4 regions of the Streptomyces sp. NPDC000348 genome follow, and region 4 is predicted to be linked to each of the others. Evidence: riboswitches for the same ligand, from Rfam matches in the RefSeq annotation. Region 4 holds a riboswitch; each other region holds the start of a gene.

The links. A riboswitch is a leader RNA that binds a small molecule or an ion and turns the genes downstream of it on or off. The one in region 4 is predicted to bind cyclic di-AMP.
Region 1: it holds a riboswitch for cyclic di-AMP, as region 4 does, so the genes downstream of both, ACFY3N_RS30960 (transglycosylase family protein) here and ACFY3N_RS29790 (C40 family peptidase) in region 4, are expected to answer to the same signal.
Region 2: it holds a riboswitch for cyclic di-AMP, as region 4 does, so the genes downstream of both, ACFY3N_RS26075 (peptidoglycan DD-metalloendopeptidase family protein) here and ACFY3N_RS29790 (C40 family peptidase) in region 4, are expected to answer to the same signal.
Region 3: it holds a riboswitch for cyclic di-AMP, as region 4 does, so the genes downstream of both, ACFY3N_RS26905 (transglycosylase SLT domain-containing protein) here and ACFY3N_RS29790 (C40 family peptidase) in region 4, are expected to answer to the same signal.

The regions. Positions count from the first base shown of each region.
Region 1 is NZ_JBIAZD010000021.1:44,632-50,036, reverse strand. Features, by position in the region: gene eno (phosphopyruvate hydratase) at 1-1,239, opposite strand, end outside; gene ACFY3N_RS30960 (transglycosylase family protein) at 1,472-2,188, opposite strand; cyclic di-AMP (ydaO/yuaA leader) riboswitch at 2,193-2,361, opposite strand; gene ACFY3N_RS30955 (transglycosylase family protein) at 2,567-3,586, opposite strand; gene ACFY3N_RS30950 (cytochrome P450) at 3,785-5,047, opposite strand; gene ACFY3N_RS30945 (nucleoside triphosphate pyrophosphohydrolase) at 5,233-5,405, opposite strand, start outside.
Region 2 is NZ_JBIAZD010000014.1:196,473-201,877, forward strand. Features, by position in the region: gene ACFY3N_RS26070 (SGNH/GDSL hydrolase family protein) at 1-306, opposite strand, end outside; gene ACFY3N_RS26075 (peptidoglycan DD-metalloendopeptidase family protein) at 511-1,452, opposite strand; cyclic di-AMP (ydaO/yuaA leader) riboswitch at 1,457-1,618, opposite strand; gene ACFY3N_RS26080 (alpha-galactosidase) at 1,933-4,002, opposite strand; gene ACFY3N_RS26085 (tyrosine-protein phosphatase) at 4,173-4,970, shown strand; gene ACFY3N_RS26090 (DUF6126 family protein) at 4,980-5,108, opposite strand; gene ACFY3N_RS26095 (helix-turn-helix domain-containing protein) at 5,105-5,405, opposite strand, start outside.
Region 3 is NZ_JBIAZD010000016.1:10,509-15,913, forward strand. Features, by position in the region: gene ACFY3N_RS26900 (polyprenyl synthetase family protein) at 114-1,124, opposite strand; cyclic di-AMP (ydaO/yuaA leader) riboswitch at 1,697-1,865, shown strand; gene ACFY3N_RS26905 (transglycosylase SLT domain-containing protein) at 1,871-2,344, shown strand; gene ACFY3N_RS26910 (HAD family hydrolase) at 2,308-3,180, opposite strand; partial or broken gene ACFY3N_RS26915 (DegT/DnrJ/EryC1/StrS family aminotransferase) at 3,542-3,661, opposite strand; gene fahA (fumarylacetoacetase) at 3,841-5,055, shown strand; gene ACFY3N_RS26925 (M56 family metallopeptidase) at 5,224-5,405, shown strand, end outside.
Region 4 is NZ_JBIAZD010000019.1:94,725-100,129, reverse strand. Features, by position in the region: gene ACFY3N_RS29800 (ATP-dependent Clp protease proteolytic subunit) at 1-413, shown strand, start outside; gene ACFY3N_RS29795 (hypothetical protein) at 421-729, shown strand; cyclic di-AMP (ydaO/yuaA leader) riboswitch at 1,063-1,265, shown strand; gene ACFY3N_RS29790 (C40 family peptidase) at 1,269-1,742, shown strand; gene ACFY3N_RS29785 (ATP-binding protein) at 1,788-2,249, opposite strand; gene ACFY3N_RS29780 (helix-turn-helix domain-containing protein) at 2,462-3,322, shown strand; gene ACFY3N_RS29775 (DUF397 domain-containing protein) at 3,332-3,556, shown strand; gene ACFY3N_RS29770 (8-amino-7-oxononanoate synthase) at 3,609-4,736, opposite strand; gene bioB (biotin synthase BioB) at 4,885-5,405, shown strand, end outside.

The DNA of each region.
Region 1 (5,405 bases), on a different contig from region 4:
CGCGGCGTCGTCGAGGATCTCCTCGATGCGCAGCAGCTGGTTGTACTTGGCGACGCGCTCGGAGCGGGCCGGGGCGCCGGTCTTGATCTGGCCGCAGTTGGTGGCGACGGCCAGGTCGGCGATGGTGACGTCCTCGGTCTCGCCGGAGCGGTGGGACATCATGCACTTGAAGCCGTTGCGCTGGGCCAGCTCGACGGCGTCCAGGGTCTCGGTGAGCGAGCCGATCTGGTTGACCTTGACCAGCAGGGCGTTGGCGGCGCCCTCCTCGATGCCGCGGGCCAGGCGCTCGGGGTTGGTGACGAACAGGTCGTCGCCGACGAGCTGGACCTTGTCACCGAGCTTGGCGGTGATGGTCTTCCAGCCCTCCCAGTCGTCCTCGAACAGCGGGTCCTCGATGGAGACGAGCGGGTACGCGTCGACGAGCTCGGCGTAGTACTCGGTCATCTCGGCGGCGGAGCGCTCCTTGCCCTCGAAGGTGTAGGAGCCGTCCTTGTAGAACTCGGACGCGGCGACGTCGAGCGCGAGGGCGATCTGCTCGCCGGGGGTGTAGCCGGCTTCCTTGATGGCCTCGAGGATGAGGTCGAGGGCCTCGCGGTTGGAGCCGAGGTTCGGGGCGAAGCCGCCCTCGTCGCCGAGGCCGGTGGCCAGGCCCTTGCCCTTAAGGACCTTCTTCAGGGTGTGGTAGACCTCGGCGCCCCAGCGCAGGGCCTCGGAGAAGGACTCCGCGCCGATCGGGGCGATCATGAACTCCTGGATGTCCACGTTGGAGTCGGCGTGCGAGCCGCCGTTCAGGATGTTCATCATCGGCACCGGCAGCAGGTGCGCGTTGGGGCCGCCCAGGTAGCGGAAGAGCGGGAGGTCGCTGGCCTCGGAGGCGGCGTGGGCGACGGCGAGCGAGACGCCGAGGATGGCGTTGGCGCCGAGGGAGCCCTTGTTGTCGGTGGCGTCCAGGTCGAACATCGCCTGGTCGATCAGGCGCTGCTCGGTGGCGTCGTAGCCGACGAGCTCCGGGCCGATCTGCTCGATGACGGCCAGCACGGCCTTCTCGACGCCCTTGCCCAGGTAACGGCCTGCATCGCCGTCACGGAGTTCGATGGCCTCGAAGGCGCCGGTGGAGGCGCCGGACGGGACGGCGGCACGACCCGTGCTGCCGTCGTCGAGGCCGACCTCGACCTCGACCGTGGGGTTGCCTCGGGAGTCCAGGATTTCCCGGGCTACGACGACGTCGATGGACGGCACGAGCATCTCCTTCTTGGATGTGACGCGGGTGAGCAGGACCCCGGAGGGTCGTGCGAGTCCGAGCCTAACCGGCTCCGGGCGATCGGCCATCCGGCCGCCCGTTGCGTGGACAGAACCGAGAGTAAATTGTTTCCGAACGGAACAAAGCCGTTTCCTGAAACCCGGCCGCAAAAACCCCACCCCGGTGCGTACGGGGGGAGACGCACCGGGGCGGGGAGCAGGGGGCGGCCGCTTACTTCAGGTGGAGCTGCTGGCCCGGGTAGATGAGGTCGGCGTCGTCGACGATGTCGTCGTTCAGCTCGAACAGCCCGGCCCAGCCGCCCTTGACGCCGTGCTCGGTGGCGATGGAGCTGAGGGTGTCGCCCTTGACGACCTTGTACTCGCCGTCGCCCTTCTCGACCTTCTCGCCGGTCGGGGTGGTGACGGTCTTCTCCTCCGCCCGCTCCTCGGTCTTCTGCTCGGCGGCCGGGCGCTCGGTGGAGCGGGAGGCCTTCTGCTCGGTCTCACGGGTCCCGGTGGAACCGGTGCCCTGCGAGGAGCCGGCCGAGGAGCCGCCGGAGGAGGAGCCGGTGTAGGCGGCGTTGGACAGGCCCGTGCCGCAGACCGGCCAGGCGCCCTTGCCCTGGCCCGCGAGGACCTTCTCGGCGATCTCGATCTGCTGCGCCTTGCTGGCCCGGTCGGCGGTGGAGGCGTACTGCGTGCCGCCGTACGCGGCCCAGGTGGAGGCGGAGAACTGCAGACCGCCGTAGTACCCGTTGCCGGTGTTGATGGACCAGTTGCCGCCGGACTCGCACTGGGCGACGGCGTCCCACTCGGAGGCGGTGGCGGCGGAGGCGTTGCCGGCCGCCATCAGCGGGGCGGCGACGGCGGCGGAGGCGATGCCGGCGACGGCGATCGCGCGGGTGGCCCTGGAGGAACGACGGTGCTTGCCCTTGCCGGAAAACAGCATGGATGGATCCCCTCACCGACGCCTACGAGGTGAGCTGTCGGGTTCGGGCCGGTTGAGTTGCCCGGCCACGTCCCTCACGGGACGCGGCTCCACCCCAAGCCCGATCCGGTGTCAACCACCGGAAGGGGCGCTTACCTTGGGTCCCCCGCTCCTGCCTGCGGCGCATGACGCGACGACTGTTCCCGTGCTGCCACTGGCAGGATTCGGCGTGGCGGCAGCCGGGGCCCGCGGTGGCGAGCGGTCACGACCGTAGACACGCGATCCGCGGAATTTCAAAGACGATCAGGGCTTCTGAGACCTATCTCTCACAGCCTTTAAACCGGACATTCGTCTCGAAACATGACGTCAACTGCCGCCGAACCCAGGCCCTTTCGAGCGTCACTTTTCGCCCGGTTCGACCCCGACCTCGAGCTCCTGGCCCGGCAGGATGAGGTCCGGGTCGGCGCCGACGACCTGCTCGTTCTCGGCGTAGAGCGACCGCCATCCGCCGTCGAGCTCAAGGGAGTCGGCGATGGACGAGAGGCTGTCGCCGTTGCGCACGGTGTACGAGCCGTCGGCGGCATCGCGCGAGGCGTCGGTGCCGCGCGAGGCATGCCGGCCGGACGATTCCGACGTACGGTCCTCCAGCACGCCCTCCTCGGCGCTGGAGCCGCGGTGCCGGCCGGTGCCGCCGTCTTCGGTCTCGGTGACTTCGGAAGAACCGGTGGTCTGCCCGGACTTGTCCGACTCGTCGCTCTTGGGGGTGGCCGAGACGGAGGGGGAGGTGCCGGATCCGCCGTCGGAGCCGGTGTCCGATTCCTTGCCCGAGCCGCTCGACCTGCCGGACTTGGCCGATTCACCGGCCGCGCCTTCGTCCCCCTCGGCATCCTCGGTGTTCTCGGCGTCGGACGTGGCCGACGGGGAGGGCGAAGCGGACGCGTCACCGGAGTCCGGCGATCCGGACGAGTCCGTGGAGCCGGAGGAGCCGGGCGTGCCCGAGGTCGCGTCCTCCGCCACGCCCGTGTCGATGTCGGCCGACGCCGAGTCCTGCTCGAGGCCCGCCGTCAGTCCGCAGGTGCGCCACGCGCCGACCCCCCGGTCGGCGAGGATTCTCTCGGCCACGGCTATCTGCTGGCCGCGGCTGGCCTGGTCGGCGCTGGTCGCGTAGTCCAGGCCGCCGTAGCTCTCCCAGTCGTCCTGGGTCAACTGCAGGCCGCCGTAGTAGCCGTTGCCGGTGTTCTGGCTCCACGAGCCACCGCTCTCGCATTCGGCGACCCGGTCCCAGGTCGCGCCGTCGGCCGCGCTGGCGCTGCCGGCCCCGAGGAGCGGGATCGCGATGGCGGAGCCGGTCACTCCGGCCGCGACGAGGAGAGCCGGAGCCTGGCGGGGCCGACGGTGCCGGCCGTTCCCGGAGAGCATGCGGAAACCTTTCGCGAGACAGCAATGACCGGCGCGGCGAACGGAACTCGGTGTGCCGCGCTTGATGGGTGAACGTATCGGCAGACGATCACTTGTCACAAGTTCATGCCGCGCAGATCACGTGAAGATCACAGAGTTGAGGGCGCGTCATGTTTACGCCGGTCCGCTCGGGGGCAGGGCGGGCGGCCGCCCGTTCCGTCACTTCCGCGCGGGGGTGAACTCCACCGGGAGCGTGCGCAGTCCGCGCATGATGAGCCCGCCCCGCCACCGCAGTTCGGCCGGTTCCACGGCGAGCCGCAGGTCCGGCAGGCGCGTCAGCAGGGTGGCGAGCGCGGTCCGGCCCTCCAGACGGGCCAGCGGGGCGCCCAGGCAGTAGTGGATGCCGTGGCCGTACCCCAGGTGCTGGTTGTCGCGCCGGCCGAGGTCGAGCACGTCCGGGTCGGCGAACCGCTCCGGGTCCCGGTCCGCGGCGGCGAGCACGACGAGGACGGGGTCGCCGGCCGCGATGCGCTGCCCGCCGATGGTGACCGGCTCGGTGGCGAACCGCCAGGTGGCGAGCTCCACGGGGCCGTCGTAGCGCAGGAGTTCCTCGACCCCGGTCTCCAGCAGCCCGTGCTCCCCCGCGGCGAGGGCCCGCTGCAGGCGGTCGCGCTGTCCGGGGTGGGTGAGCAGGGCGTAGGTGCCGTTGCCGATCAGGTTGACGGTGGTCTCGAAACCGGCGAACAGCAGGATGAACGCCATGGCGGCGGCCTCGTTCTCGGTGAGGTGCTCACCGTGGTCGGAGGCGCGGATGAGGCCGGAGATGAGGTCCTCGCCGGGGGCGGGTTCGGCGGGGAGCGCCTCGCGCTTGCGGTGGATCAGCTCGGCGAGGTAGCCGCGCATCTTCTTCACGGACCGGGCGACCCCGCCGCGCGGCCCGCCGCCGTGACGGATCATCATGCCCGCCCAGTCCCGGAAGTCGTCCTGGTCCTCGCGCGGGACACCGAGCAGGTCGCAGATGGCGTGGATGGGGAGGGGGAAGGCGAACTCGTGGATGAGGTCGGCGGAGCCGCTGTCCGCGAACCGGTCGATGAGCCCGTCGGTGAGCTCCTGCACCCGGGGCGCGAACTCGGCGACCCGGCGCGGGGTGAACGCCTTGCTGACCAGCCGGCGCAGCCGGGTGTGGTCCGGCGGGTCGATGTTCAGCAGATGCGTCATCAGCTCCGCCTGGCGCTCCCCGGGGATACCGGTCCTGCCCCTGGCGTGCGCGGGCTCGTCGTGGTGCGCGGGGTTCTTGGACAGCCGGTTGTCGGCGAGGGTCTGCTTGGCATCGGCGTACCGCGTGACCAGCCACGCCTCCACCCCGCTCGGCAGCCGCGTCCTGCGCACGGGCTCGTGCTCGCGCAGCCAGGCGTAGGCGGGATAGGGATCGGCGGCGAACTCCCAGCTGAACAGTTCGGGAGTGAGGGGCTGGTCATGCATGCGGCGACCCTAACGGGCGGGGACGGGGCGGCAGGGCTCGGGCGAGGGCGGCTCGGCGGGCGCGGGCGTCCGGCGGGCGCGGGCGAGGGCGGCGCGGCAGGGCTCGGGCGTCCGGCGGGCGCGGGCGCGCCGTGGGGGTTCGCGCGGTTCCCCGCGCCCCTTCAGGGGCGCGGCACCCGCACGCCTCAGCTCCCGCCCTGCCCCTCCGCGGCCCGTATCGCGTCGCGGTACACCCGCGCGGCCGCCCGCAGCGCCGCCTCCGGATCGACCCCCGCCGCCTCGGCCCGCACCGCCAGCCCCAGCAGCTCGTAACCGACCCCCTCCCCCGCCGGCAACGGCACGTCCAGCCCCGCCGTCC
Region 2 (5,405 bases), on a different contig from region 4:
CGCCCGCTCGAACCGCTCGGCCACCTCGTCCGGGTCGCTGCCCGGGCGGAGGATGTCGTTGCCGCCCGCGCAGAACGAGACCAGGTCGGGGGCGAGTTCGACCGCCCTCGGCAGCTGGTCCGCCACGATCTGGTCCAGCAGCTTTCCGCGCACGGCGAGATTGGTGTACTCGAAGTCGCCTTCGGGCCGCAGGTCCGCGAGGAGCACGGCGAACCGGTCGGCCCAGCCGACGAACGCCCCGTCGGGGCCGGGGTCGCCGACGCCCTCGGTGAAGCTGTCCCCCACCGCCACGTACGACCCGATCACTGCTCTGCTGTCACTCTTCGAATCGTCTGCCACAACCGCTCATGATTCACCTTCGAATGTGACCTACGCGACCGTAAGGAAGGGTTGACGGGCGGTGAGATAAGACACTCTCAAAATGTTGGCCAATTCCGGAATACGCCGGAGGCCGGCCCCGGGAGTCGGGGCCGGCCTCCGGCGCGCGGGTCAGGAAGGCCGCCGCGGGGGTCAGCCGACGGAGACGCCCTTCGAGGCGAGGTAGGCGACCGGGTCCACGTCCGAGCCGTAGTCCGGGGTGGTGCGGATCTCGAAGTGCAGGTGCGGGCCGGTCGAGTTGCCGGTGGAGCCGGAGAGGCCGACCTGCTGGCCGCCGGTCACGGTCTGGCCGGCCGAGACGGAGAGCGAGGACAGGTGGGCGTACTGGGCGTAGTGGCCGTCCTCGAGCTTGATGACGACCTGGTTGCCGTACGCGCCGGCCCAGCCCGCGGAGACGACGGTGCCCGCGCCGACGGCCTTCAGGGAGGTGCCGGTCGGGACGGCGAAGTCGACGCCGGTGTGGTAGCCGCTGGACCACATGCTGCCGGCCACCTTGTAGGCGGTGCCGAGCCCGGCGCCGGGCACCGGGGAGCTGTAACCGGAGGTGCTCGCGGCCTGGTCGGCGCTCGCGTTCCGGGCGGGGGCGTCCGGGGAGGACTGCTCGGCGGGCTGCTCGGCCGGCTTCTCGGCGGGCTGCTCGGCCTTCTGCTCCGAGGCCTGCGGGGCCTTGGCGGAGGACGGCTGCTGCGGCGCGCTCGTGGCGGCCCCGCCGTCCACGGAGAGCTCCAGACCGGGGTGGATGAGCGACGGGTTGTCGCCGATGGCCTCGCGGTTGTCCGTGTAGAGCTTCTTCCAGCCGCCGTCGACGTTCTGCGTCTCGGCGATCTTCGCGAGGTAGTCGCCGGCCCTCACCGTGTACGTGCGGGACTCGCCGCCCTTTTCGGCGCCGGTCTTCTGGCCGGCGACGGAAAGGGACTGGACGGCCTTTTCGGGGGCGGTCTGCGGCGTGGCGGCGTGCGCGCCGGTGGCGCCGAGGAGCGGCAGGGCGAGTGCGGCGCCGCCGGTTCCGGCGACGGCGATGGAGCGGGTGAGGCGCTGGGCCTTGGTACGGCGGTGCTTACCCTTTGCGGGCATGACGAATTCCTCTCCGGCGCCTACGAGGTGAGCTGTCGGGTGCGGGCTGGAGATGCCCGGCCGCGCTGTCGCGCGGCTTAACCCCAAGCCGTTCCGGGAACCGGAACAGGCGGTCGTACCTGTGGGTCCCCCGCTCCTGCCGTACACGGGTCAGTGTGTGCGGGCTCCGGGCGGCGGCAGGATTGGGCGTCCGTCCGGATCGGTGGTGAACGTAAGCGACCCGGACGCGACGGGACAAGCGCGAGGTTCGCCGCCCACGCGTTTTCCCGTGATCCACAGGAGGAAATGACGTCACCGAGCGTCAGCCCGGATTCCCTTTCCGCCGTGAATTCCCTTGCCGTGTCACGGAATTACGTGAGCATGGCGACAACGCATCGTCACGGATATGACGATGCTCACGCACCCCTCCCCCATCTCCCTTCCTTTCGGGGCAGGTTATGCCGAATCCGCTCAATCGGACAGAACGCCCGAATGGTTACATCACAGGCGTCGCAACCGCACCACCGCGGCGTCCAGGTCTCCCCGCAGACCGGTGTGCAGACCGTGGTGCAGCAAGAGGGCACCTCGGTGCGTTTCGCCGGTTTCGCGGCATTCGTACGACGCATCCGGGTCGAGACCGCGCAGCCGGAGGGCCGGGACGGGCTCTCCGTGGTGCTGCGCCTGGAGGCAGGCGAGGACGACGGTCTCGTCGCCGAGGACGTACTGCACCGCGCTCAGCCCGCCCTCCGGGGGGCGCAGCCGGTACAGGTCGCCGCGCTGGACGACGGGCCGGATCTCCTTGTAGAGCGCGACCCACTCCCGCGCCTCGGCGAGCTCCTCCTCGGTCCACCGCGTGAGGTCGCCGCCGACGCCGAGCACCCCGGCCATGGCGCTGACGAACCGGAAGCGCAGCGAACTGACCCGTCCGTTGAGCATCGCGTTCGGGCTGTCGGTGACCCAGGCGGCCATCACCCGGGCGGGGTGGAGCTGGCTGAAGCCGTGCTGGATGGCGAGCCGGTCGAGCGGGTCGGTGTTGTCCGAGGTCCACACCTGGTCGGTGCGGGAGAGGACACCCAGGTCGATCCGCCCGCCGCCGCCCGAGCAGGACTCGAAGGCCACGCCCGGGTGCGCCGCCCGCAGCCGGTCCAGCAGGGCGTACAGACCCCGCACGTGGTCGGTCCACAGCCGCTGCGGGTACGGGTCGTCCGGCCAGCCGACGTCGCTGAAGCAGCGGTTGAAGTCCCATTTCACGTAGTCGACGGGGGTGCCGGAGAGCAGTTCGTCCAGCCGCTCCCAGAGGTACTCCCGGACGTCGTCGCGCGCGAGGTTGAGCACGAGCTGGTTGCGGAACTCCGTCCGCCGGCGGCCCGGCTGGAACTGCACCCAGTCGGGGTGCGCGCGGTAGAGGTCGCTGTCCGGGTTGACCATCTCGGGCTCGACCCAGATGCCGAACCGCATCCCGAGCCCGCGCACGTGCTCGGCGAGGGGCTTCAGGCCGCCGGGGAAGCGGTCGGGGTTGGGCGTCCAGTCGCCGAGCCCGGCCCGGTCGCTCGTCCGCGCACCGAACCAGCCGTCGTCGACCACGAACAGTTCGACGCCCATCGCGGCGGCCCGCGCCGCGAGCGCCCGCTGCTGCTCCTCCGAGATGTCGAAGCCGGTGGCCTCCCACGAGTTGAACAGCACGGGCCGGTCCCGGTCCGCGTCCGGGACGACGTGCGTCCGCTGGTAGGCGTGCCAGGCGCGGCTGGCGCCGCCGAAGCCGCCGTCGCTCCACAGACCGGCGAAGACCGGCGTGACGTACGTCTCCTCCGTGCCCAGCATCAGCAGGCCGGAGTCGTCGTGTCCCGCGCCGCCGGTGACCTGCACGCGCGCGTCGGGGAGCTGGGCGACGGAGATGCGCCAGGAACCGGACCAGCCGAGGGCGCAGCCGTAGACCTCGCCGCGCTCCTCGGTCGCGTCGGTGTCGAGCGCGACCCAGGGCAGGTGCTGGTGTCCGGTGTGGCCGCGGCGGCTGCCGATGACCTTCTCGCCGTAGGTGAGCGGGGCGCGGGTCAGCCGGGACTCGGCGGCCCAGCGGCCGTGCAGCTGGGAGAGCCGCCAGTGCTCGCGCTCGGGCAGGGTCCAGGTGGCGGAGTCGGCGCGCAGGAGCTCGGCCGCGGGTCCCCGGTTGTGCAGGGTCACCCAGCGTTCGACCACGTCGTCGCGCATCCGGTAGTGCAGGGTCACGGCCAGTCCGCCGTCGCGGAAGCGGAGGCGGAGTTCGCCGTCGTCCGTCTCGTGGCCGTCGAAGGTCCACTCGGTGCCGCGTCGCTGCGCGGTGCGTACCGACAGGGCGGGCCGGACGAAGCGGGGGCCGCCCTCGACCGGGTACTCCTCGCGCCCGTCCAGGCGGGACTCGAACGGCCAGTGGTCCGGCAGCGGGCGCGCGGCGAGGGCCTCCGCGTCGGCGAGGGCGATCCGCGGGCCCCAGTGCAGATGCACCAGCTCGTCGCGGTCCGTGACATGGAGCGCGTAACTGCTGGCCGGCCCCGAGAGAAGCCACGTACGACCGTCGTGGGAGACCTGCGTCACCGAACCTCCAACATACCCGAACAGATGCGATCAGACACCAACATCATCGGGGTTGCGGGGCGGCCGGGCAATGCCTGCGGAGAACTCATTGTCCCAGGCAGGCATGTCGTATCGTCGAGTGACGTCCGTCGACGAGCCCCGCCGGCGGCGCCGAGTGGGAGGAGTCCTTCGTGACGCAGCAGGTGCCGTCGACCGAACCCGAGCTGGCCGGAGTACGCAACTTCCGCGACGTGGGCGGGCTGCCGACCGTCGACGGCCGGCGGGTGCGGCACGGGGTGCTGTTCCGCAGCGGTCATCTCGCCCACGCGACCGCCGAGGACGCCGCCTTCCTGTCCTCGCTCGGGCTGCACACGGTCTTCGACTTCCGCAACGCCGCCGACCAGAGGCTGGAGGGGCCGGACGTCGCGCTGCCGGGCGTGCGCAATGTGAACCTGCCGCTCAGCGACCCGGCGGACGGCGCCGAGTTCTGGAGGATGGTCCGCGACGGCGATCTGGAGCAGCTGCGCTCGATCCTCGCGGACGGCAAGGGCGCGGACCGGATGATCAGCTCCTACCGGCTGATCATCAAGGAGCGCACCACCGAGCACTCCCGGGTCCTGCGCTCGCTCGCCGAGGACAGCGTCCCCGTGCTGATGCACTGCGCGGCGGGCAAGGACCGCGCGGGGCTGTCGGTGGCGGTGACGCTGCTCGCGGTGGGCGTCGAGCGCGACGCGATCCTCGACGACTACCTGAAGTCCAACGCCAGGCACCGCCGCTACAAGGTGCACCGCAGCAGCAGCTCCGCCTCGGCCTACTCCCCCGAGGTCATGGAGCTGCTCAGCCCGCTGTTCGACGCGCGCGCGGAGTACCTGTCGGCCGCCTTCGAGACCGTCGAGGAGACCTGGGGCGGCGTGGAGCCGTATCTGGAGCAGGCGCTCGGGCTCACTCCCGAGCACCGGGAGCGGCTGCGCGAGCGCCTGCTCGACTGAGCCGCGGGCCTACTTCTTGGCGCCCACCTCGAACAGGAAGTAGAGGAAGGCCGCGAAGAGGTGCCCCACCACGACGTAGATGAACAGCCTCACCCAGAGGGCGCGGGGGAACTTCTCCTCCATGTTCTTGCCGGTCATGGTGCGTCTCCGTGGGTCGGGCCCAGGCACAGCGCGGCCGTGGGACTCTGCAGCAGGGTGTGGACGAACAGCAGCTCGACCCCGTCGGGGTCAAAAGCGGCGATACGGTGCGGGGTCAGCGAGTCGAAGTGGGCGCTGTCCCCCGGGGCGAGCCGGTGCAGGGTGTCCCCGAGGCGCAGCCGCAGCCGCCCCCTGAGGACGTACAGCCACTCCTCGCCGGGGTGGACGCGCACGATGTCGCCCTGGGAGCCGTGGGGCACCTGGACCCGCAGGGCCTGCATGCCGCGCCCGGCGGCA
Region 3 (5,405 bases), on a different contig from region 4:
CCGGCGGGCGGACGCGTCAGCCCCCGGACGCAACTCCACGTACTGCTGGGGTATGACACGGAGGACGGTTTCCTCCCCCGACCAGTAGGGGTCGCGGGGGAGTTCGGGCCGGCTCAGCCCGCGCGGTGCACCACCGCGTCGCACAGCTGCACGAGTGCCGTCTTCGCCTCGCACTCCCGCAGCGGGGCCAGTGCCGCGCGCGCCTCCTCGGCGTACCGCACGGTGTCCCGGCGGGCCTGCTCCAGCGCGGGGTGGGCGCGCAGCAGCCGCAGCGCCTCGGCGTGCCGGGCGTCGTCGGTGAGGTCGGAGTCGAGCAGCTCGCACAGGGCGATGTCGTCGGCCCGTCCGAGCCGGGCCGCCCGTTCGCGCAGCCGCAGCACGGGCAGGGTGGCGATGCCCTCGCGCAGGTCGGTGCCGGGGGTCTTGCCGGACTCGTGGGAGTCGGAGGCGATGTCCAGGACGTCGTCGGCGAGCTGGAAGGCGACGCCGAGCCGCTCGCCGTACTGGGTCAGCACGTCCACGACCGTCTCCTCGGCCCCGGACATCATCGCGCCGAACCGGCAGGCGACGGCGACCAGCGAGCCGGTCTTGCCGCCGAGCACGTCGAGGTAGTGGTCGACCGGGTCGCGGCCGTCCTGCGGTCCCGCGGTCTCCAGGATCTGCCCGGTGACCAGCCGCTCGAACGCCTCGGCCTGCACCCGCACGGCCTCCGGTCCGAGGTCGGCCAGGATGTGCGAGGCCCGCGCGAAGAGGAAGTCGCCGGTGAGGACCGCGACGGAGTTGCCCCAGCGGGCGTTCGCGCTGTCGACCCCGCGCCGCACCTCGGCCTCGTCCATCACGTCGTCGTGGTACAGCGTGGCCAGGTGGGTGAGCTCCACGACCACGGCCGAGGGCACGACACCGTGCGCGTAGGGGTCGCCGAACTGGGCGGCGAGCATCACGAGCAGCGGGCGGAACCGCTTGCCGCCGGCCCGCACCAGGTGCTGGGCGGCTCCCGTGATGAAGGGGACCTCACTCTTGGTGGCCTCGAGCAGTCCTTCCTCGACAGCCGTCATCCCGGCCTGGACATCGGCTTCCAGAGCCTGGTCCCGCACGCTCAGCCCGAACGGCCCGACGACGGTCACGAGGGGTCTCCTGTCTGCTGGTGTCCACTGGCGGTTACACGGAATGTCGATAGGTCGCTGCCATCACTCAAGTCAGCGTATCCGGTCACGTTTCGATCACCGCCAGCGCCCGGGGTTACCGGCAGGGCGGCACGGAATCAAGGGCGGAGCGCTTTTGATCGTTTGATAACAACGGACATTCTCAGACTTTCCCGGACGTAGTAATCCACTCCTCGACCCGGCCCCCGACCCGCCTCCCGGGTCGCGGTTCACCGCGCGCACCATCCTGCCCCTCCCGGCGTCCGATTTGCCGCAAATACTGAGCGAATTCCGCTTGGCGATAAATGCGCTCACAGGCAATCCCCAGTGAAGTGGCTCACGCGCGAACCGATACCCCCACCACGGGCCGCCACCCGCCTTCTCCCCCTCCGCGACACGGAGTTGACCCTTGGCACTCGCAAAGGATCAAGTGCCTCAAAACCCCCATTGCAAGATCAAACGGCGCCTTGTGTGATTCCCGCACTTGTTCCCGACATGTGCTCTCGCATACGTTCCCGGCCTGCCGGGTGGACGCCTAATCCTGCCGCCGCCCGCATCAACCGACGACGATCACTCAGCACGGCAGGAGTGGGGGACCCAGGTAGGCCGCCGGGCCGGACACGCGCCGGAACGGCTAGGGGTGAAGCCATGCCCGCAGGGGCACGGCCGGGCACTCTCCCGCCCGAACCCGACAGCTCACCTCGCAGGCGTAGGAGAGGAACCCAGACATGCCTGCTTACGGTCAGCACCGCCGCCGCCTCGCCCGTTCCCTCGCCGTCGCCGGCGTCGCCGTGGTCGCCCTGCCGCTGTTCGGCGCGACCAGCGCCTCCGCGGCCACCACCGAGCCGACGACGACCGCCGCCACCTCCGTGACGGCGTACCCGGACAACCTCGACGGCTGGATCCGCGAGGCGCTGGACGTCATGGCGCAGAACGGCATCCCGGGCAGCTACGAGGGCATCCACCGCAACATCATGCGCGAGTCCTCCGGCAACCCGGCCGCCGTCAACAACTGGGACTCCAACGCCGCCGCCGGCACCCCGTCGAAGGGCCTGCTGCAGGTCATCGACCCGACCTTCCAGGCGTACCACGTGCCCGGCACCGCCTTCGACCCGTTCGACCCGGTCGCGAACATCGCGGCGGCCTGCAACTACGCCGCCGACCGCTACGGCTCCATCGACAACGTCTTCGGCGCGTACTGAGCCACCCGCTGGGGGGCGAGCGTCATCGCCCCGCCGAACAGTCGCTCGAGGACGACGGCCACGCCGTCGTCCTCGTTCGACGTGGTGACCTCGTCCGCCACCGCCTTCAGTTCGGGATGCGCGTTGGCCATGGCGACGCCGTGGGCCGCCCAGTCGAACATGGGGATGTCGTTCGGCATGTCACCGAAGGCGATCGTCCGCTCCGGGCTCAGCCCCAGGTGTTCGGCGGCGAGCGCCAGCCCGGTCGCCTTGGTCACCCCGCACGGCTGGAGCTCCACGGTGCCCGGCCCCGACATGGTGACCGTGGCCAGTGAGCCGACCACCGACCGGGCCGCCGACGCCAACGCGTCGTCGGACAGGTCCGGGTGGCGCAGCAGCACCTTGCTGATCGGCCGGTCCCAGAGCTGCCCGCGCCGCCCGACCCGCACCGCCGGCAGGGTCGGGTGCGGCATCAGGTAGCCGGGCTCGATCAGCGTCAGCCCGTCGACCCCGTCCTGGTCGACCGCGGCGTACACCTCCCCCACCTCGGCCTCGATCTTGCCGAGCGCGGTCTCCGCCAGTTCCCGGTCCAGCGTCACGGACCACAGCAGCCGGTCCGCGCCGGCGTCGTACACCTGCGCGCCCTGTCCGCACACCGCGAGCCCCGTACCGCCGAGGTCGTCCAGGAGCGGCCGCACTCTGGGGGCCGGGCGTCCCGTCACCACGAGGTGCTGCGCACCGGCCCGCCCCACCCGCGCGAGCGCGGCGAGGGTCCGGTCGGAGAGGGTGTCGTCGCCGCGCAGCAGCGTCCCGTCCAGGTCGGTGGCGATGAGCGAGCAATCGGTGGGTGCGGCCATGATCAGAGAATACGGACAACCCGACGGCCCTATTCCCCCTGCCCGTTTGCGCTCGTTTTCGGTGCGGTTCCCTTCTCTCGACTTCCCTCGACACCGGGTAAGGACCGGTTCAGGACTCTTTCCCCGTTTGGCGAGAACATGGTCCGCTATCTACCGTCCGCCCGGTCCCGGGCGGTGCCTTCCAGGAGTCCAGGGGGACTTGATCGGGGGGTCGGGTGAGCGGTGGACGCGTGCGCGTGCTGAGGCCCGGGGAGCTCGGCGAGGGGGAACCAGAACGCCGGCGGGAACTGCGCGACGCGACGGACGCACCGCGCAGCCCCTTCACGGAACCGGAGTTCAGCGTCGCCGCGGCCCGGGTGCGGCCGCCGGCCCGGGCGCCCACGCATTGGGAAAGGCTGAAGACGGAGGCCGCGCCCCAGGCCCCGACCGGCCGCCCGCCGACCACGCTGCCGATCGCGTGCGCCCCGTCCTCGATCAACGGAGGGAGAAGCGGCGCATGGTCCCCCGCGGGCCCGCGCCCCGTCCCCGCCGGCCCCTCCGGTCGCCGACGCCGGTGCGCCACCACGTCGGCTCTGCCCAAGACCGCCGTCCCACCCGTAACGTGTGGCATGGCCACGGACACGTGGAGCACCTGCGCACACGAAAGAGAGGCAGCACCCGATGCCCCCCTTCGATGTCCCCGAGGGCGACCCCTTCGGCCCGCACAACCTGCCGTACGGCGTGTTCTCGCCCCCCGGTTCGTCGGAGCGGACCGTGGGCGTCCGGCTCGGCGACCACGTCCTCGACGCCGGCGCGGCGGCGCACGCCCTGGGCTCGCCGTACGCCTCCCTGCTCGCCCGTCCGACCCTCGGCCCGCTGCTGGCGGCGGGCCGCACGGCCTGGTCGGACGTGCGGCGGGCGCTCACGGCGTGGGTGACCGTCCCGGCGCACCGGGAGACCGTCGAGCCGCTGTTCCACCCGCTGTCCGAGGTGACCCTGCACCTCCCCTTCGAGGTCGCGGACTACGTCGACTTCTACGCCTCCGAGAACCACGCCCGGAACGTCGGCAGGATGTTCCGCCCCGACGCCGCCGACTCCCTGACCCCCAACTGGAAGCACCTACCGATCGGCTACCACGGCCGCGCCGGCACGGTCGTGGTCTCCGGCACCGACGTCGTGCGCCCCTCCGGCCAGCGCAAGGCGCCCACGGACGCCGCCCCGGTCTTCGGGCCGTCCGTCCGGCTGGACATCGAGGCCGAGGTCGGCTTCGTGGTCGGCGTGCCGTCCGAGCCCGGCCGGCCGGTGCCGCTCGGCGACTTCCGCGACCACGTCTTCGGCCTCTGCCTCCTCAACGACTGGTCCGCCCGCGACATCCAGGCCTGGGAGTACGTCCCCCTCGGCCCGTTCCTCGGCAAGTCCTTCGCCACCTCGGTGTCGGCCTGGATCACCCCGCTGGACGCCCTGGAGGAGGCGCGCGTCGCGCCGCCGGAGCGCACGCACGAGCTGCTGCCGTACCTGGACGACGCGGACGAGGAACCCGGCGGCTACGACCTGCGGATCACCGTCACCGTCAACGGCCATGCCGTCTCCGAACCGCCCTTCTCCACCATGTACTGGACGGCCGCCCAGCAGCTCGCCCACATGACCGTCAACGGCGCCTCCCTGCGCACCGGCGACCTCTACGGCTCCGGCACGGTGAGCGGCCCCGCCGAGCGGGAACGCGGGTCGCTGCTCGAACTGACCTGGAACGGCCGCGACGCCCTCGAACTCCCCGACGGCAAGCGGACGTTCCTGGAGGACGGTGACGTGGTGACGCTGTCGGCCTGGGCGCCGGGCCCGGACGGCGTCCGCGTGGGCCTCGGCGAGGTCACGGGACGGGTGGTCCCCACGGTCTGACCCGTCCGGCCCTCGCCGATCCTCCACGACCCCTGACCCGCACCGCCCTTCGCCGTCATACTGGGCGTCGGGCGGTGTGCGCGTTCGCGCCGCGCTCCCCCGTACGTCCCGCACGCCCCCAGCACGACCCGAAGCCGCCCTCTTCCGACAGGATCCGGAGCCCGTGGCATGACCGTCTGCCTGCTCCTGCTGAGCGTTGTCGCCGTGACGGCCGCCGTGCCCGTCCCCCGGGCACTGACCCGGTCGAAGTGGCCGGAACGAGAGCCGGTGGTCGCCCTGTGGGTGTGGCAGTGCCTGGTCGCCACCGTCCTGCTGTGCTGCGTCACGGCTCTCGCCCTGGGCGCAGCCGC
Region 4 (5,405 bases):
GCTCCTTCCACGCCACGTCGGCGATCCACGACACGCTGCGCCACGTCTCCTGCGACGTGGAGACGGTCTGTCCGGGCCGGGCGGAGGGCGCCGCCGCGCTGCTGCCGGCCGCCGGCACCCCGGGCAAGCGGCTCCTGCTGCCCGGTTCCCGCCTGGTGCTCCGTCAGCCCTCCCTCCCTGGGCCGGCCGAGCGATGGACCGGCGATCCGGCGATCCACGCGGAGGAGCCGACCCGGATCCGCTCGCGGATGGAGGAGATCCTGGTCCGGCACACGGGCCGCACCGCGGAGCGGGTCCGGGCGGACATCGAGCGGGACACGGTCCTCGACGCACAGGCGGCGGTGGAGTACGGCCTGGCGGACCGGATCGTGCCCAGCCGCCGGGGCGCGTCCCCCGCCTCCGGCGCGAGGTGAGCCGCGGATGCCGCCACCGGAGCTGCCGCCGCTGCCCGCGCTGACCCGCGCGGAGGCCGAACTGATCGACCGTTACCTCGAGGCCGTCGACCTGCTCGGCCGGATCAACCCGGCCCTGGACGGTGACACCTATCGCGGACTGCGCGCGGCCCAGGCACTGGTCGGCACGGCCGTCGCGCTGCGCGACGCGCTGACCCTGATGCACCGGCGCGGCGAGACCGAACTGCACTCCGGCACGCTGGCCCGGGCCCTGCGGGTGCTGGACGGCGAACGGCGCACGGCCCGGGTCACACTGCCGCCGGACCCCGGCAGTTGAGACCCGCGGGGTCCGGACGGCGTCCCCGGCCGGTGGTGCGCCGCGGCCGGGGTTGAAACGGACCAAACGGCGTACCCCCGTCCGGCGTAGACGAACCTGCTGTTTTCGGGCCCTCTCGGTTGCGCAACGCGCGTACCGCACAGCCGGAACGGTGCTTTTCACCCCTGGTCCGGGGCTCCCCGAGCTCTCGGCGAGGACCCGAACAAGGAGGTGTCCACCCGAACGGGTGAGTGGTGAGTAACAACACAAATCCCACGTTCCGTTGGGATTTCGATTGCGTCATGAGCCAAGATCCCTGACTGACGACAAGACCCCGCCGCCGCGGCGGGGCGATCCGGGCGGACGCCGAGTCCTGCCGCCGCCCGGATGACCGGTCGACAGGAGTGGATCGGCAGGAGTGGAGGACCCAAGCACGACGGGCCGCCGGGACGTCAGTTCCGAGCAGCCCTTGGGGTGAAGCCGCACATGTGCGGCCGGGCCACTTCGCCAGCCCGAATCCGACAGGTCATCCTTCACAGGCGGCTGACGAAGGGTTGCGCATGACTGCGCTCAATCGTGTCCCGTCTCTCATGGCCCGGGCCGGCACGGCCTCGGCCCTCACCCTGGCCGCCGTGGGCGGCTCCCTCGTGGTCCCCGGAGCCGCCTCGGAGGCGGCCGCCGCGAGCCCGGCCGCCAAGGCGCTGAACATCGCCGCCTCCAAGAAGGGCTCGCCCTACCAGTGGGGCGCCACCGGGCCGCACCGGTTCGACTGCTCGGGCCTGACGCTGTACTCGTTCAAGAAGGCGGGCAAGAAGCTGCCGCGCACCGCCGCCCAGCAGTACAACAAGACGCGCCACATCTCCGCCCAGAGCCGCAGGGCGGGGGACCTGGTGTTCTTCCATTCGGGCAGTTACGTCTACCACGTCGGCATCTACGCGGGTAAGGGCAAGATCTGGCACGCCCCGAAGACCGGGGACGTGGTGCGCCTGCAGAAGATCTGGACCCGCAGTGTCTGGTACGGCCGGGTGAGGTGACCGCGGGGGCGGCGGTGCCCCGGGGCACCGCCGCCCGCCGCCCGACTACTGCTCCTGCTGTCCGGCCGCCGTGACCGCTCCGGCGGCCCGGACGGTCCACGGGAGTTCGACCGACACGGTCTTGCCGCCCTCACGCGTGGGGCGGATCCTGAGCCTGCCGCCGCACTCCGCGGTCAGCCAGCGGATGATGACCAGCCCGCGGCCGTTGTCCTGCTGGACCGCCGCGGGCAGCCGCCTGGGGAACCGGGGGTGGCTGTCCGTGACACCGATGTGCACCCGCTCGTCACGGACCAGGACGACGTCCACGGTGAACGTGGGCGACTGCCCGAACGTGTGCTGCACCGCGTTGGTGGCGAGTTCGGAGACGATCAGCCGGACGGTGTCGCACAGTTCCGCGCCCGCCGGCATGCCCCATTCCTCCAGCACGCCCACCACGTGGGCGCGGGCGGCCGAGACCGAGGCGGGATCGCTCGGCAGAGTGACGGATGCTTCCAGATGGTCTGCCATGGCGACGTCGTCCCTTTCCCACGGGCCCGCGGTCCGACACGGAGCGGAAGGTTCGAGTACGGTCCCGCACTGGTGCTTCGCCGCCAGACTGCCATCACCGCACGGCGCAGGACGGCGATCCACCAAGATATGCATATATCTGTCGCTCAAAGCGGTGAACTCTGCGACGGGAGACCGTATCCGGGCGACTCGGAAGGAGTAAGGAGAAGCCCATGCAGCACGGTCCCGCGGTGCGCCGCCGGAAACTGGGCGCCGAACTGCGCGCGCTGCGCACCTCGGCGGGACTCACCAGCGGTGAGGCGGCCCGGCTGGCGGGCTGGCACCAGTCGAAGGTGAGCCGGATCGAGACGGGCACGAGCGGGGTGAAACCACCCGACGTGCGGTTACTGCTCGACGTCTACGGCGTGGCCGACCCTCAGTTGCGGGAGCTGCTGCTGGTGCTGTCGGGCTCCGGCGACGGGGACGGACGGCACCACTGGTGGCACGCCTACCGCGGGGTGCTGCCGCCGACCTACCGGGACTTCATCAGCCTGGAGTCGCAGGCGAGCGCGATGCGCACCCTGGAGACCACGGTGATCCCGGGGCTGCTGCAGACGCCGGAGTACGCGCGTGCGGTGACGCAGGCGGCCCTGGAGGGCGCGTCGGAGGAGCGCCTGGACGCGCTGGTGGAGGTGCGGCTGGCCCGGCAGGACGTGCTGCGGGCGACGCCGCCGCTGGAGCTGAGCGCGGTGCTGGACGAGGCGGTGCTGCGCCGGGAGGTCGGCGGCCCCGGCGTGATGGCCCGTCAGCTGGACCGGCTGGTCGAGGCCGCCCGTCTTCCCCAAGTGCGTTTGCAGGTCCTGCCGTTCAGCGCGGGTGCGCATATCGGCGTGACCGGTCCTTTCGTAATCTTTTCATTTTCGCGCACTTCTGATCTGGACGTGGTTGTTCTCGACCACTTGACGAGTAGCCTCCATCTGGAGCGGAAAGAAGACCTCCGGGTGTACTCGGAGGCCTTCGACGCCCTCTCGATCCACGCCCTTTCACCCGAGGACTCGTTGGATTTCATCGCCGGTACAGCCGCCGGCGCGTAAGGAGGCACGATGCCCGCACCGCCTCGGACCATCCCTTCCAGCCGCGCACTGCACGAGGTGAGGTGGCTGCGCAGCAGCTACAGCACGGGTGCGAACAACTGCGTCGAGACGGCCCGGCCGGCCGCCGGCCCCCTGGCCGGACTGCTCGCCGTGCGCGACTCCAAGGCCCCGGACGGGCCCGCGCTGCTCTTCTCACCCGCCAGCTGGACGGAGTTCGTGACCGCGGTCGGCTGACGGCCGACCGGTCGGCCCGTCATCGGGCGACGCACGGCCGTGCCCCGCCGACTCATGGCCGCGTCTCGCCGATCACCCGTACAGCGCGTTCGATCTCCGCCCCGGGCAGGTCCGCGCGGGCGGTCAGCCTGAGCCGTGAGACGCCGTCGGGCACGGAAGGAGGACGGAAGCAGCCCACGGCCAGGCCGGCCGCCCGGCAGTCGGCCGCCCATCGCACGGCCTGCTCCGGGGAGGGGGCTCGCACGGAGACGACCGCGGCGTCCGGACGCACCGCTTCCAGACCCGCGGCCGTCAGCCGCGCGTGCAGTTCCCGCGCCACCTCGCCCGCCCGTGCCGCGCGCCCGGGTTCGCGGCGCAGCAGCCGCAGGGCCGCCAGGGCCGCCCCCGCCGCGGCGGGGGCGAGTCCCGTGTCGAAGATGAACGTCCGGGCCGCGTTGACCAGGTGCCCGATCACCCGGGCCGGGCCGAGCACCGCCCCGCCCTGGCTGCCGAGCGACTTGGACAGCGTCACCGTCACGACGACGTCGTCGGCGCCCGCCAGTCCCGCCGCGTGCGGGGCCCCGCGCCCGCCGTCGCCGAGCACGCCGAGACCGTGCGCGTCGTCGAGCACCAGACCCGCGCCGTGCTCCCGGCACGCCTCGGCGAGCCCGGTGAGCGGGGCGGCGTCGCCGTCCACCGAGAAGACCGTGTCGGAGACCGCGACCGCGGGCCCGTCGTGCCCCTCCAGCGCCTTGCGCACGGCGTCGGGATCGGAGTGCGCCACGACCTGTGTCGTGCCGCGGGCCAGCCGGCAGCCGTCGATCAGCGAGGCGTGGTTGCCCGCGTCGGAGACGATCCTGGAGCCGTGCGGGGCCAGCGCGGTGACGGCGGCGAGGTTGGCGGCGTAGCCGGAGGAGAAGACCAGGGCCGCCTCGAAGCCGCAGAATCCGGCCAGTTCGCGTTCCAGCTCGGTGTGGAGTTCGGTGGTGCCGGTGACGAGCCGGGAGCCCGTCGCCCCGCCGCCCCAGGTCCGCGCGGCCCGTGCGGCGCCCTCGGCGACCTCCGGATGCCGGGCCAGGCCCAGGTAGTCGTTGCTCGCCAGATCGAGCAGCGGCGTGTCGGCGGCCCGGGGACGCAGGGCGCGCGCGAGTCCGGCCCGGCGGCGCAGTTCCGCCTGCTCGTCGATCCAGCCGAACGCCATGGGTCCTCCGGGGGATTTTGTAGGCAGTGCACAGACATTAGCGGGAGGCCGGACGGACCACTGTGTGGCGATACCCACACCCGGAAGTGCCCCTGTTGTACGAACCCTCCTTGGCCCGGACGGGTCGGGTAGGACAGGATCGGCTCTCATGGACCTGCTGAACACGCTGGTGGACAAGGGGCTTCGGCGCGAGACGCCGACCCGCGGGGAAGCTCTGGCCGTCCTCGCGACGTCCGACGACGACCTGCTCGATGTGGTGGCCGCGGCCGGGAAGGTGCGGCGGCACTGGTTCGGCCGACGGGTGAAACTCAACTATCTCGTCAACCTCAAGTCCGGCCTGTGCCCGGAGGACTGCTCGTACTGTTCCCAGCGGCTCGGCTCCAAGGCCGACATCCTGAAGTACACCTGGCTCAAGCCGGACCAGGCGTCGCAGGCGGCCGCCGCCGGTCTCGCGGGCGGCGCCAAGCGGGTGTGCCTGGTGGCCAGCGGCCGGGGGCCGACCGACCGTGACGTGGATCGGGTCTCCGACACCATCAGGGCGATCAAGGAGCGGCACGAGGGCGTCGAGGTGTGCGCCTGCCTGGGCCTGCTCTCCGACGGCCAGGCGGAGCGGCTGCGCGAGGCGGGCGCCGACGCCTACAACCACAACCTCAACACGTCCGAGTCGAC